2 linked regions of the Amycolatopsis sp. NBC_01488 genome follow. The protein of the gene in region 1 interacts with the protein of each later gene in a pairwise test. Links are inferred from orthologs where the notes say so. Each region holds a gene or a part of one and is shown on either strand. Other genes may lie near its edges. The genes, in order: OG738_RS07580 and rlmB.

What was found.
Region 2: the proteins of OG738_RS07580 (region 1) and rlmB interact in binary tests that used the Escherichia coli proteins (3 or more experiments, as listed by UniProt). The link is inferred for Amycolatopsis sp. NBC_01488 from one-to-one orthologs.

What each region holds. Positions count from the first base shown.
Region 1 is NZ_CP109434.1:1,613,018-1,618,302, reverse strand. The notes cover bases 2,278-5,242. They hold OG738_RS07580 (NAD(P)H-hydrate dehydratase), read left to right. Parts: upstream 2,278-3,022; coding sequence 3,023-4,462; downstream 4,463-5,242. Other genes in these bases: OG738_RS07575 (DeoR/GlpR family DNA-binding transcription regulator), read left to right, coding at 4,519-5,242; glmS (glutamine--fructose-6-phosphate transaminase (isomerizing)), read left to right, coding at 2,278-2,994. Also shown: OG738_RS07590 (dienelactone hydrolase family protein), read right to left, coding at 1-703; more of glmS, read left to right, coding at 1,132-2,277; more of OG738_RS07575, read left to right, coding at 5,243-5,285. UniProt on the Escherichia coli protein: Bifunctional enzyme that catalyzes the epimerization of the S- and R-forms of NAD(P)HX and the dehydration of the S-form of NAD(P)HX at the expense of ADP, which is converted to AMP.
Region 2 is NZ_CP109434.1:3,028,502-3,037,122, reverse strand. The notes cover bases 2,798-5,617. They hold rlmB (23S rRNA (guanosine(2251)-2'-O)-methyltransferase RlmB), read left to right. Parts: upstream 2,798-3,639; coding sequence 3,640-4,596; downstream 4,597-5,617. Other genes in these bases: OG738_RS14700 (MBOAT family O-acyltransferase), read left to right, coding at 4,649-5,617; cysS (cysteine--tRNA ligase), read left to right, coding at 2,798-3,610. Also shown: OG738_RS14735 (IspD/TarI family cytidylyltransferase), read left to right, coding at 1-17; ispF (2-C-methyl-D-erythritol 2,4-cyclodiphosphate synthase), read left to right, coding at 14-481; OG738_RS14725 (PPOX class F420-dependent oxidoreductase), read left to right, coding at 668-1,063; OG738_RS14720 (PPOX class F420-dependent oxidoreductase), read left to right, coding at 1,074-1,469; OG738_RS14715 (HAD family hydrolase), read left to right, coding at 1,492-2,178; more of cysS, read left to right, coding at 2,222-2,797; more of OG738_RS14700, read left to right, coding at 5,618-6,082; OG738_RS14695 (histidine phosphatase family protein), read left to right, coding at 6,159-6,764; OG738_RS14690 (transglutaminase-like domain-containing protein), read left to right, coding at 6,838-7,419; OG738_RS14685 (hypothetical protein), read left to right, coding at 7,604-8,617; OG738_RS14680 (hypothetical protein), read left to right, coding at 8,620-8,621. UniProt on the Escherichia coli protein: Specifically methylates the ribose of guanosine 2251 in 23S rRNA.

The sequences.
Region 1 (5,285 bases):
TGAGCTGCTGCGTCTTGCGGTGCGGCTTGCCGTGCATGATCAGCTGCGACCAGTGCCGTCCTTCGGTGACGCCCAGGTGGGTCGACTTGCCGAGCGTGCGCAGCTGGACGTCTTCGCCGCCCCAGGCGTCGGTGATCGCCTCGGCGTGCGCGACTTTCGGGGCGACCAGGTCCTCTTCGGCGGCGAGGTGCAGGCCGGGAACGGTGATGGCCTTCGCCGACTCGGTTGCGGGCGGCAGCGTCTGGGCGGCGGCGATGGTCGCGACGGCCTTGATCCGCTGGTTCCCAGCCTGCGCGTCCTGAGCTGCGGCGAGGACCGCGGAGCCACCGCCGGTCGAATGCCCGGCGAGGCCGAGCTTGGCCGGGTCGACGCTGATGCCGTCCGGCCCGAGCCGCACGGTCGTGACGACGTCGAGGGTGGTCAGGAGGTCGGCGGCGAGCAACCGGTGCGAAGGCAGCGGCCCCCGCTGCGTGGCCGGCGCGGCGGCGACGATGCCCCAGCTGGCGAGGTGGTGCAGCAGCTGCCGGTACCGATCGGCGGGCTGCAGCCACCCGTGCCCGAAGGCGATGGCGGGCAACCCGAGACCGGAGCGCGGCGTGAACACCACGCCGGGCAGTCCGACCAGGGCGAGGTTGCCCCGCAGGACCTCGTGCGGACCCGGGTGCGTCAACTCCGCGAGCAGCTGCTTGGGCTTGCTGGCCATGGCGGGAACCCTACTGTGCGGGAGCGACGGTGGCTCGCCCGCCGCTCCGGTGACCCGCGGGGACGCGCCCGGCGGCGACCTGGGTGGCCGGGGTCGCACTGGGTGAACTGCGGCGCGAGAGATGGCCGCTCTTCACTCACGCTGTCCGCCGTGGTCCCGGCGGGGCCGGAGCTGTTGCGCCGCGTGCCCCCGCCGGTCGGCCCGCGTGCCCAGCCGGTCGGGCTCACGTGCCTGGAGGGTCGGCTCGCGTACCTGAACGGTCGGTTCGGCCACCTGGCCGCATGACCTTGCCGGGCGAACCCGCCCCTTTCACCCTCGTGCGCCCCAAGCCGCATTGGTCCGGACCACCGGCGTTGGCATCTTCGCAGGTCAAGCTCGGTTTCCAGACCCCGTCAACCCGCTGAACATCCCTCGTTAGGCTGGTGCGCGTGTGTGGAATCGTGGGATATGTCGGGCACCGCCCGGCTCTGGACGTCGTCCTCGGCGGGCTCCGGCGGATGGAGTACCGCGGGTACGACTCGGCCGGTGTCGCGGTCCTCGACGGCGCCGGGGCGCTGACCGTCGAGCGCAAGGCGGGGCGCCTGGCCAACCTGGAAGCCGAGCTCGACAAGCTCGGCCGGGACAGCATCACCGGTACCGCCGGCATGGGCCACACCCGCTGGGCGACCCACGGCGCGCCGATCGACCGCAACTCGCACCCGCACCGCGACGCCTCGCAGCGCGTCGCCGTCGTGCACAACGGCATCATCGAAAACTTCGCCACCCTGCGCGCCGAGCTGGAGGCCGACGGCGTCGAGATGGCCAGTGACACCGACAGCGAGACCGCCGCGCACCTCGTCGCCCGCGCCTACACCGAGGGCGACACCAAGGGGGACCTCGCCGCCAGCGTCGCCGCTGTCTGCCGTCGGCTCGAAGGCGCGTTCACCCTGGTCGTGACGCACGCCGACCAGCCGGACACCATCGTCGCCGCGCGCCGGTCGTCGCCGCTGGTCGTCGGGGTGGGGGAGGGCGAGCACTTCGTCGCCTCCGATGTCGCCGCGTTCATCGAGCACACCCGCGAGGCCGTCGAACTGGGCCAGGACCAGCTCGTCGTCATCACCCGCGAGGGCTACGAGGTCACCGACTTCCACGGCGACGCCGCCCAGGCCAAGCCGTTCACCGTCGACTGGGACCTGTCCGCCGCCGAAAAGGGCGGCCACGAGTACTTCATGCTCAAGGAGATCGAGGAGCAGCCGGAGGCGCTGGCCAACACGCTGCGCGGGCACTTCGAGTCCGGCCGGATCATCCTCGACGAGCAGCGCATCTCCGACCAGGACCTCCGCGACGTCGACAAGGTCTTCGTCGTCGCCTGCGGGTCGGCCTACCACTCCGGCCTGGTCGCGAAGTACGCCATCGAGCACTGGACGCGGCTGCCGGTCGAGGTCGAGCTGGCGTCGGAGTTCCGCTACCGCGACCCGGTCCTCGACCGCGACACGCTCGTCGTCGCGGTGTCGCAGTCCGGCGAGACGGCGGACACGCTCGAAGCCGTCCGGCACGCGCGTGAGCAGAAGGCGCGTGTCCTGGCCGTCTGCAACACCAACGGTGCGCAGATCCCGCGCGAGTCCGACGCCGTGCTCTACACCCACGCCGGGCCCGAGATCGGCGTCGCGTCGACCAAGGCGTTCCTCGCCCAGATCGCGGCGAACTACCTGGTCGGCCTCGCGCTCGCGCAGGCCCGCGGCACCAAGTACCCGGACGAGGTCGCGCGCGAGTTCGCCGAGCTGGAGGCCATGCCCGCGGCCGTCCAGAAAGCATTGTCCACAGTGGACCAGGTCCGGGACCTCGGCCGCCGGATCGCCGACTCGAAGGCAATCCTGTTCCTCGGCCGCCACGTCGGGTTCCCGGTCGCCCTCGAAGGCGCGCTGAAGCTCAAGGAACTCGCGTACATGCACGCCGAAGGCTTCGCGGCCGGCGAGCTCAAGCATGGCCCGATCGCGCTGATCGAAGAGGGGCTGCCGGTCGTCGTCGTGATGCCGTCGCCCAAGGGGCGCGCGGTGCTGCACTCGAAGCTGGTGTCGAACATCAGCGAGATCCAGGCGCGCGGTGCCCGCACGATCGTGATCGCCGAAGAGGGCGACGAGACGGTCAGGCCGTTCGCGGACGAGCTCATCGAGGTTCCCGCGGTGCCGACGCTGCTGCAGCCGCTGGTGTCCACGGTGCCGCTGCAGGTGCTGGCCGCGGAGATCGCCCGCGCCCGCGGGTACGACGTCGACAAGCCGCGTAACCTGGCGAAGTCCGTCACTGTGGAATAACACAGCGTATAGAGCGGGGGCCCGAGCCGTGCAGGGAATCTGGACCACGGAACGGATTCGCGAGGCGGAGGGGCGGGCGTTCGCCGTCACGCCCGAAGGCGAGCTGATGCGCCGGGCGTCGTTCGGCTTGTCGGTGCAGATCGCCGACCTGCTCGAAGACCACGCCGGCGGTGTCTCCGGACGCCGGGTAGTGCTGCTGGTCGGTTCCGGCGACAACGGCGGCGACGCGCTCTGGGCGGGAGCCTTTCTCCGGCGACGTGGCGTCGCCGTCACGGCGATCCTGCTCAAGCCCGAGAAGGCCCATCCCGCCGGTCTCAAGGCGCTGAAGCGAGCCGGGGGCCGCGCGGTGTCCGCCGAGGACGGTCCACAGTGGATCGCCCGGGCCGACGTCGTGGTCGACGGGATCGTCGGGATTTCGGCGTCCGGATCGCTGCGGCCCGACGCCGCGCGGCTGGTGGACCTGGTCGAGGCGCCGATCGTGGCGGTCGACCTGCCCAGCGGCGTCGCCCCGGACACCGGCGCCGTCGACGGCCCGGCGGTGAAGGCGACCCGCACGGTGACGTTCGGCGCGCTCAAGCCGGTCCACGCGCTGGCGCCGTCGTGGTGCGGCGAGGTCGTGCTGGTCGACATCGGTCTCGAGCTGACCGACCCCTCGCTCCTGCGGCTCGACCTCGTGGACGTCGCGGCGGCCTGGCCGATCCCCGGGCCGGACGACGACAAGTACAGCCAGGGTGTGGTCGGCATAGCGGCGGGCTCGGCGACGTACCCGGGCGCGGCGGTGCTGGCGGCGGGCTCGGCGGTCCGCGCGACGGCGGGCATGGTGCGCTACGCGGGCCACGCGGCCGACGTCGTCCGGTCGCAGTGGCCGGAGATCATCGCGACCGGCACGGTCGCGGACGCCGGACGCGTCCAGGCGTGGGCGGTCGGCCCGGGCATCGGCACCGGCTCCGAGGGCCGCGACGTGCTGCGGCACGTGCTGGGCCAGGGCGTCCCGGTCTGCGCGGACGCCGACGCGACGACGATCATCGCGAAGTCTCCCGACGTTCTCGACGCGCGTGACCCGGACACCCCGCTGGTGCTGACCCCGCACGCGGGCGAGTACGAGCGTCTGATGGGTCGCAAGCCGGGCGCGGACCGCGTGACGGCGGCCCGCGAGGCAGCGAAGAAGTACGAGGCGGTGGTGTTGCTGAAGGGGCACGTCACGGTGGTGGCGGCCCCGGACGGCCGCGTCGCGGTGAACACCCCGCGCGGCGCGTGGCTGGCGACGGCGGGCTCGGGCGACGTGCTGTCCGGCCTGGTCGGCTCGCTGCTGGCCGCGGGCCTGGACCCCTGGCTGGCCGCCGCGGCGGCGGCCCACGTGCACTCGCTGGCGGGCGCGATCGCGGCCCAGAACGCGCCGACGTCGGCATCGGGCCTGGTCCACGCGATCCCGGAGGCCATCCGCGCGATCCGCTCACTGACGACCTGAGAAGAGTTATCGAGTTCTCTGTTAACTCCGGGCGATAAATCTGGTAAGAATGCCGTGTGAGCGGCGGCACAGGAGTAGGATCATCCTCGGGGGACCGGAAGACCCGGCCGTCCGATGCCGTCGTCGAACAGCGGCGGCAGGACATCCTCGATCACGTCATCGAGCAGGGCGAAGCCCGCATCGACGACCTGACGACGAGGTTCCGGGTCAGCCTCATGACCATGCACCGCGACCTCGACGACCTCGCCGAGCGCCGCCTCCTCCGCAAGCTGCGCGGAAAGGTCGAGGCCTATCCCGCCCTCACCATCGAGACCGCCGCCCGCTTCCGCGACACCCTCCACCACGGCGAGAAGGAAGCCCTCGGCGAGGCGGCCGCGAAGCACGTCCAGCCCGGGCAGACCGTCTTCGTCGACGACTCCACCACCCTCCTCCCGCTGGTCAAGCGCCTGGCCGAGATCGACGCCCTCACCGTCGTGACGAACTCGCTGCACGCCGCCCGGCTGCTCGGCTCGAAGGTCGACGTCGTACTGGCGGGCGGCCGCTACTCCCCCGAGTACGACTCCTGCGCCGGCCCGGAAGTCCTGAACCTGCTCGACTCCATCCGCGCGGACGTCTCGTTCGTCTCGGTCACCGCCGTCGCCGTCGGGCGGCTCTTCCACCCCGACCGCGACTACGCCGAGCTGAAGAAGGCGGCCCTCCGGATCGCCAACCAGACCGTGCTGGTCGTCGACCACTCGAAGTTCGGCCGCACCGCCACCTACGCGCACGGCGACGTCGGCGACTACGACCTGCTGATCACCGGCCAAGCCACACCCACCGAGGA
Region 2 (8,621 bases), 1.4 Mb from region 1 along the record:
ACGAGGAGACGCTGTGAGGATCGGCAACGGGGTCGACGTCCACCCGGTCGAAGCGGGCCGCGAGTGCTGGATGGCGGGCCTGCTGTGGCCGGGCGTGGACGGTTGCGCGGGCCATTCGGACGGCGACGTGGCCGCGCACGCCCTGTGCGACGCGCTCCTGTCGGCGGCGGGCCTCGGCGACCTCGGCGCGGTGTTCGGCACGGGCAACCCCCGCATGGACGGCGCACACGGCGCGGACATGCTCGCGGAGGTCCGCGACCTGATCTCGGCGGCGGGCTGGCGGGTGGGCAACGCGTCGGTCCAGATCGTGGGAAACGCGCCCCGCGTGGGGAAGCGGCGCGAAGAGGCCCAGAAGGTCCTGTCGGAGGCGGTCGGCGGCCCGGTGAGCGTGTCCGGCACGACGTCGGACGGCTTGGGTCTGACCGGCCGCGGCGAGGGCGTCGCGGCCTTCGCGACGGCCCTGCTGCTGGCGGCGGAATAGGCTCGCTCGGGTTGGGTTGTCCACATCCGGGCCGAGATGTGGACAGCGAGGCCGTAGCCGCGGCGACCTCCGCTTTCGTCGGACAGGCCCGATACGCTGGACAAGGGCACCCCCAGAGGAGGCGGGAACTGGCTGCGAGCCGGCCCGCCCCGGAATAGTGCCGCGCCGGCGCCGGTTCGGCGTGATATGGCCCTCACCCTCTCGGACGGTGTCCGCGCGCTGATCGACGGCAGGAACTTCGCCACCGTCGCCACGATCGACCCGGACGGCGGCCCCCAGACCTCCGTCGTCTGGATCGGCCTTGACGACGGCGACCTCGTCTTCAGCGCGACCGAGGACCGCCGGAAGGTCCGCAACCTGCGCCGTGACCCGCGCGTCAGCGTCTCGATCACCGATGCCGCCAACCCATACCGGCACACCCAGCTCCGCGGCCGGGTCACCATCGAGCCCGACCCCGGCAAGACTCTCCCGAAGACCCTCAGCCACAAGTACCTCGCCCAGGACCCGCCGCCCGAAGGCCCCGAGGCGAAACGCGTCGTCGTCCGGCTCAAAGCCGAAAAGATCGCCGGCAACGTCGAATAGGGTCCAGACCATGGGCGTGACATTCAACGAGGCCACCAAGGCCCTGCTCGACGGCCGCAACTACCCCGTCGTCGCCACCACCAACGCCGACGGCTCGCCGCAGAGCTCCGTCGTCTGGGCGCGCCGGGACGGCGACACCGTGCTCTTCGTGACCGTCCAGGGCCGGCGCAAGGAACGCAACATCCAGCGCGATCCGCGCGTCTCGCTGTCCGTCTTCGACCTCGCCGATCCCGAGAACTACGTCGAGATCCGTGGCCGCGCCGAAGTGACCGTCGAGGGTGGTCGCGAGCTGAACGACGAGCTGGCCCGCAAGTACACCGGCACGGTGTTCCCGCCCGAGCCGCCGGAGGTCGTGCGCGTGCTCGTGCGCGTGGTCCCCGAACACGTCACAGGGCATTCGGCCTGACGATCCCGTTAGGCTGGAAACCATGACGATCAGGGCGGTGTTGTTCGACTTCTCCGGCACGCTTTTCCGGCTCGAGCAGGACGAGTCGTGGCTGGCCGAGCTGACCGACCACGAGGGCACGCCGCTCGACATCGAGGCGCAGGCCGAGCTGATGCGCCGGATGACCGCGCCGGTCGGGCAGGTCGTCGAGCTGGACGCCGAGCACGTGCACGCCTGGCAGCACCGCGACCGCGACCCCGTGCTGCACCGCAAGGTGTACCTCGAGGTGCTCAAGAAGTCCGGCGTCCCGCACTTCGACCAGGCCGAAGCCCTGTACGACCGGCTCATCGATCCCAGCCAGTGGACGCCGTACCCGGACACCGAAGCCGCGCTGAAGGCCGCCGCCGAGCGGGGGCTCAAGGTGGGCGTGCTCAGCAACATCGCCTTCGACATCCGGCCCGCCTTCACCGCCCGCGGGTGGGACGCCTACGTCGACGAGTTCGTGCTGTCCTTCGAGGTCGGCGCCATCAAGCCGGAGCTGGAGATCTTCCGGACGGCCGTCCAGTCGCTCGGGGTCCCGGCCACCGAGACGCTGATGGTCGGCGACAGCGAGGAGGCCGACGGCGGCGCCCGCGCGCTCGGCTGCGAGTTCGCGCTGGTCGACCCGCTGCCCACCGCCGACCGGCCGGACGCCCTGCTCACGGCGTTGCGCGGCTTCGGCGTGGCCTGAGGGCCTGCGACGTCGCTCACGCCCCACCCCGTACCCTTTGAGGGTGGCCCTTCACCTTTTCGACACAGCGACCCGGAGCGTGCGGGAGTTCCACCCCGTCCGTAGCGGAACGGCGTCGATCTACGTGTGTGGTGCCACCGTGCAGGGCGTTCCGCACATCGGCCACGTCCGCGGGGTGCTGAACTACGACGTCCTGCGCCGCTGGCTCGTCCACAGTGGAATGGACGTGCTGCTGGTCCGCAACGTCACCGACATCGACGACAAGATCCTGACCAAGGCCGCCGAGCACGGGCGGCCGTGGTGGGAGTGGGGCGCGACGCACGAGCGCGCCTTCGAGGAGGCGTACGAGCAGCTCGGCTGCCTCCAGCCGTCGATCAACCCGCGCGCGACCGGGCACGTCACCCAGATGGTCGAGCTGATGGAACGCCTCATCGAGAGCGGCCACGGCTACGTGGCGGACGGCGACGTCTACTTCTCGGTCAAGTCGTTCGACGAGTACGGCAAGCTGTCCGGCCAGGTCCTCGAGGACGTCCAGCAGGGCGAGACCCCGACGCGCGGCAAGCGCGACCCGCGCGACTTCACCATGTGGAAGAGCGCGAAGCCGGGCGAGCCGTCGTGGCCGACGCCGTGGGGACACGGCCGGCCGGGCTGGCACCTGGAGTGCTCGGCGATGGCGACGGCGTACCTCGGCGCGGAGTTCGACATCCACGGCGGCGGCATCGACCTGGTCTTCCCGCACCACGAGAACGAGCGCGCCCAGTCGAACGCGGCCGGTGACGCCTTCGCGCGGTTCTGGCTGCACAACGCCTGGGTGACCATGTCCGGCGAGAAGATGTCGAAGTCGCTCGGCAACACCGTCTCGATCCCGTCGATGCTGGAGCGCTACCGGGCGCCCGAACTGCGCTACTACCTGGTGCAGCCGCACTACCGCTCGACGATCGAGTACTCCGACGGCGCGCTGTCGGAGGCCGCGCAGGGCTACCGCCGGATCGAGACGTTCCTGCGTCGCGCCGCGCAGTCCGGCGAGGTCGCGCTGGGCACGATCCCGGCCGAGTTCGCCGCCGCGCTCGACGACGACCTGGCCACCCCGCAGGCGTTCGCCGTGGTCCACACCACGGTCCGCGACGGTAACGCCGCGCTCGATGCGGGCGACACACCGAAGGCACTCGAATTCGCCGCGGCCGTCCGCGCGATGACCGACGTGCTCGGCCTCGACCCGCTGTCCGCGCGCTGGTCGGAGGCGGGCGGTTCCGACTCGCCCACCAAGGAGGCGCTGTCCCGGATCGTCGAAGGGCTGCTGGCCGAGCGTCAGCAGGCCCGCGCCGAGAAGGACTTCGCCCGCGCGGACGCCGCCCGTGACCGCCTCCAGCAGGCGGGCATCGTGGTGGAGGACACCCCCAACGGTCCTCAGTGGACAGTCAAGTCCGACTGATCCCGTTACACAGCAAGGAAACTTTCACCATGGCAGGCAACTCGCGGCGCCAGGGCGCGATCCGCAAGACGGGCACCAAGAAGGGTGCCGTCGTCGGCTCGGGCGGTCAGCGCCGCAAGGCCCTCGAAGGCAAGGGGCCGACCCCGAAGGCGGAGGACCGTCCCGGGCACAAGGCCTACCGCTCGGCCAACGCGGCGACCAAGCGCGACCAGGCCCGGCAGAAGAAGGCCGACAAGCCGGAGCTGATCGCCGGGCGCAACCCGGTGGTCGAGGCGCTGCGCGCGGGCGTCCCCGCGACCGCGCTGTACGTCGCGCTGAACATCGAGATCGACGACCGCGTCAACGACGCCGTCCGGCTGGCCGGCGACAAGGGCATCTCGATCCTGGAGATCCCGCGCGAAGAGCTGGACCGCAAGACCAACCGGGCCGTGCACCAGGGCCTCGGCCTGCAGGTCCCGCCGTTCGAGTACGCCCACCCGGACGAGCTGATGGCGGCGGCCCGCAACTCGGGCGAGGTGCCCCTGTTCGTCGCGCTCGACGGCGTCACCGACCCGCGCAACCTGGGCGCGGTGATCCGCTCGGCGGCCGCGTTCGGTGCCCACGGCGTGCTGCTGCCGGAGCGGCGCAGCGCGGGCATGACGGCGGTGGCGTGGCGGACGAGCGCCGGCACAGCGGCGAAGCTGCCGATCGCGGTGGCGACCAACCTGACCCGCCAGCTCAAGGCGTGGGCGAACGAGGGCCTGATGCTGGTCGGCCTGGACGCGGACGGCTCGGTGGACATCGACTCCCTCGAACTGGCGGCGGACCCGCTGGTGATCGTGCTGGGCTCGGAGGGCCGCGGCCTGTCGCGCCTGGTGCGCGAAACGTGCGACGCGACCGTGTCGATCCCGATGGCAGCGGGCGTGGAATCGCTGAACGCGTCGGTCGCGGCGGGCGTGCTGCTGGCCGAGGTGGCGCGGCGCCGTCGTCTCGCCGGTCGGGTCTGACGCGACCACCCACTCGGGTTAAGGTCACCGTCGGATAAACCGAGGGGACCCGATGTCGTTCGTTTCGCCACTGTTCCTGTGGTACTTCATGCCGGCGGTGCTCGTCGCCGTGCTGGTGTGCCCGCGGACGTGGCGCAACGGCATCGTCGCCGGCGCGAGCCTGCTGTTCTACATGATCGGCGCCGGCGCGTTCGTGTTCCTGCTGCTCGGCTGCATGGTCGTCAACTTCCTGGCCGGACCGCTGCTGGCACCGGACCCGTTCGACGTCCACGGCGTCCGGCGGCGCCGGATCCTGATCGCCGTGGTGTCGCTCGACGTCACGGTGCTGCTGATCTGGAAGTACGCCGGGTTCGCGACGCAGCAGATCGCCGCCGTCGCGCACTGGTTCGGCGGCAGCATGCCGGTGGCGAGCCTGGTGGTGCCGATCGGCATCTCGTTCTACACGTTCCACCACATTTCGTACGTGGTCGACATCTACCGCGGCGAACGGCAGGCGCTGCGGAACCCGATCTCGTTCGCCGCGTACATCGCGATGTTCCCGCAGCTGGTGGCCGGCCCGATCGTCCGGTACCGCGAGATCGCCGACCAGCTGCCGCAGCTGCGTTCGCACCGGTTGGACGACATCGCGGCGGGCTTCCCCCGGTTCGCGCTCGGGCTGTGCAAGAAGACGATCATCGCCGACTCGCTGAGCCCCCTGGTCGAGGCGTGCTTCAAGGTGCCACCGGACCAGATGACGTTCGCGACGGCGTGGCTCGGCGCGATCGGCTACACGCTCCAGCTGTTCTTCGATTTCTCGGGATATTCGGACATGGCGATCGGCTTGGGCCGCATGCTGGGCTTCCGCCTCCCGGAGAACTTCGCGCGCCCGTATTCGTCGGTGACGATCACGGAGTTCTGGCGCCGCTGGCACATGAGCTTGAGCCGCTGGTTCCGCGACTACGTGTACATCGCCCTGGGCGGCAACCGGCACGGGGCGGCCAAGACCTACCGCAACCTCTGCATCGTGTTCGTCCTGACGGGTTTCTGGCACGGCGCGCAGTGGACGTTCCTGGTGTGGGGCTGCTACCACGGAGCACTCCTGGTGATCGAGCGCCGTTTCAGCCTCGACCTCGACCCGGCATCCCGGCGGCAGCGCTACTTGCGCCGCGCCCTGACGATGCTCCTGGTGGTGTTCGGCTGGGTGTTCTTCCGATCGGCGGACCTGGGCCACGCGCTGTCGATGATCGGCCACATGCTGATCCCCGACTTCAACGGCCTGGGAACAGGGGTGGAAGAGGCGTTCACCAACCAGCGACTGGTGTTGCTGCTGGCGGCGCTGGCGGTGTTCCTGCTCCCGGCCCACCCGGTGACGGGCCCCTTGCTGGAGTCGTCGAGAAGCCGTCCGGCCACGGCATTGCGCATCGGCGTGATGACGGTGGGCCTGGTGTACGCGGCGATCCTGATCACGACGGGAACGTTCAGCCCGTTCTTGTACTACCAGTTCTGACTGGGTCGGGGTTGATGACACGCGTCGAAAGCCTGTCGGCTGAAGCGCGTGCGCCGTGTCATGGCAACCTGGCCTCGTGCTCGCGACGCGGTATCTCTTCCTCACCCGCCACGGCGAAGCGGCACCCACCGGCGAACTCACCGACGCCGGGCGACAGCAAGCCGTCCTGCTCGGCCGGCGGCTTCGCGAGATCCCGGTCACCGCCGTCCACCACGGCCCCCTCCCGCGCGCCTCGCAAACCGCCGCGCTGCTCGCCACCCAGCTGCCCGGCGTCCCCATCTACGTCGACGACGCGGCCGGCGACTTCGTCCCCTACACGCCCATGCGCGAGGAACTCCCCGAAACCTCCGGCGATCTCCTGCACGCCTTCGCGCGGCAACTTCCGCCCGCTGACGAGGAAAGAGCCGCCGAGGCCGAGCGGCGGTTCACCGGCCCCGTGCCCGGCGCCGAGACGCGCTACGAAGTGCTCGTCACGCACAACTTCCTCGCCGGCTGGCTCGTGCGCGCGTCGCAGGACGCGCCGCCGTGGCGGTGGCTCGCCCTCGACCACGCCAACGCCGCGCTCACCGTGATCCGCTACTCGCCCGGGCGGCCGGCGGCGCTGCTCACGTACAACGACGTCGGCCACCTGCCCGCGGAACTGCGCTGGACCGGCTTTTCCCCCGAGTTTTACCTTCCGTAACCGGTGAACGCGGAGCGTCGCCACCCTCGTAAAGGAGTCTCGCCCGAATGGCCGAGCCTGTCAGGATGGGCGGATGAGCCCTGTTCCGTCGCCCACGTCCGATCGGCTGAGTGACTACCTCGCCGCCGACACCGTCGTCGACCACGAGCACCCCTCGATCCGAGCACGAGCCGAAGCCCTGGCGCCCGCGAGCGAAGATCCCGTCGAGCGCGCGAAAGCCGCGTTCCTCTTCGTCCGCGACGAGGTCGATCACGTGATCGACGCGTGCGATCCGCGCGTCACCTGGCGAGCGTCGGACGTCCTGCGCGAGCGCGTCGGGATCTGTCACGCGAAGGCGCACCTGCTCGCCGCTTTGCTTCGCGCACAAGGGATTCCGGCCGGATTCTGCTACCAGGAGCTCTCCGCGCTGCACGGGCTGAATGCCGTGTACCTGCACGGCCGGTGGTCGCGCCTCGACGCCCGCGGCAACCGCACCGGGGCCGGCGGCGAGTTTTCGCTCGACGAGGAGAAACTGGCCTGGCCGGTGGACTTCGCGCGCGGCGAACGTGATCACCTGGAGATCCACCCGGCGCCCGCGCCGGTGGTCGTGGATTTCCTGATGACGGCGGAACCCGGTGCGGGCTGGTACGAAAAGGCCCTTCCCGCCACCCTCTGAGCCAGGTTTTCCGCCATTTTCGGAAACCTCGGCAACCTGGTGAATCATTGCCGAGAGTGACGCCTGTCCGTCAGCACTGTCCCCCGAACTTCTTATTTCGCACGCCCCCTCAGGCGCGTAAAGTAACTCCCCGCGCTCGAACAGACACTTTACGCATTCGTCCGTTCGGGTGGCTTCGAGGGAGGTGAAGCACGTGGCCGCGGATGGCGGACACCTCCGCCGTACCCCACTGCAGGAGATCTTCTGGACCAGGACGAGCCTGCTGCTCACCGTGCTCGTCGTGGTCGCGGGGCTGAGCCTGTGGCTCGCCGGTCTGATGGAACCCGGCACCGGGAAGAACCTGGTGACGTCGCTGGGCACCGGCACCCTGATCTCCGCGATCGTCGGGTTCGGCACCACGCTGATCACCGCCAGCGCGTCGCAGCGGGCGCTGGTGACCCCGGTGATCGAGGAAAGCCGGCGCGCGCTGGAGGACCTGAGCTCCGAATACCGCGCGCTGAACAAGGAGTTCTTCCCCACCGACGTGTTCGAGGCGACCACCGACCCCGATCCCGCGTTCAACCGAGCGCTGATGGCCGACCTCGACGCGACCCGGCAGTACTTCTTCCGCGGCTTCTCCGGCCGGCACGCGGCCGCCCGCCTGCTGCTTTCCCGCACGGAACGCGAGCTGCGGGCCGTCATCGCCGACCCGCGTGACGCCAGCGCGATCAGCGGGCGCGCCCGCTACCTGCTGCGCCGCGAAGCCGGTGACGTCGACTCCGAACAGATCCAGACCCGGCTCGACGAAGAGATCCGGATCGGCCTCGTCGGCCTCTTCCTGGCGCGCAGCCGCTGCGCGCAGGTCGACATCACCGTGGTCGCCGACCCGCCGCTGGACCGGCTGGAGATGTTCGACGACAGCGTGTGGGTGTCGCTCTACAGCGACGTCCGCGGCGCCACGAAGCTGTACCCGCGGACCCTGCGGTTCACCGAAGGGTCCTTCCTCTACAACATGGAGCGCGCCGAGTTCGTGCGCGTCTCGCAGTCCCGGACCGGCCGCCACTTCCGCATCACGTCCGCGACGACGCGGACGGATTTCCTGGCGCTGTTCGAAAAGATCACCGGATCCCCCCTGTCCGAGGAGCAGTGCCGCGAGCTGGAGCGCAAGTTCCACGCCTTCCGCGCGGAGTTCTCCGAAGTCGCCGAGCTAGGGAGCTGACCTT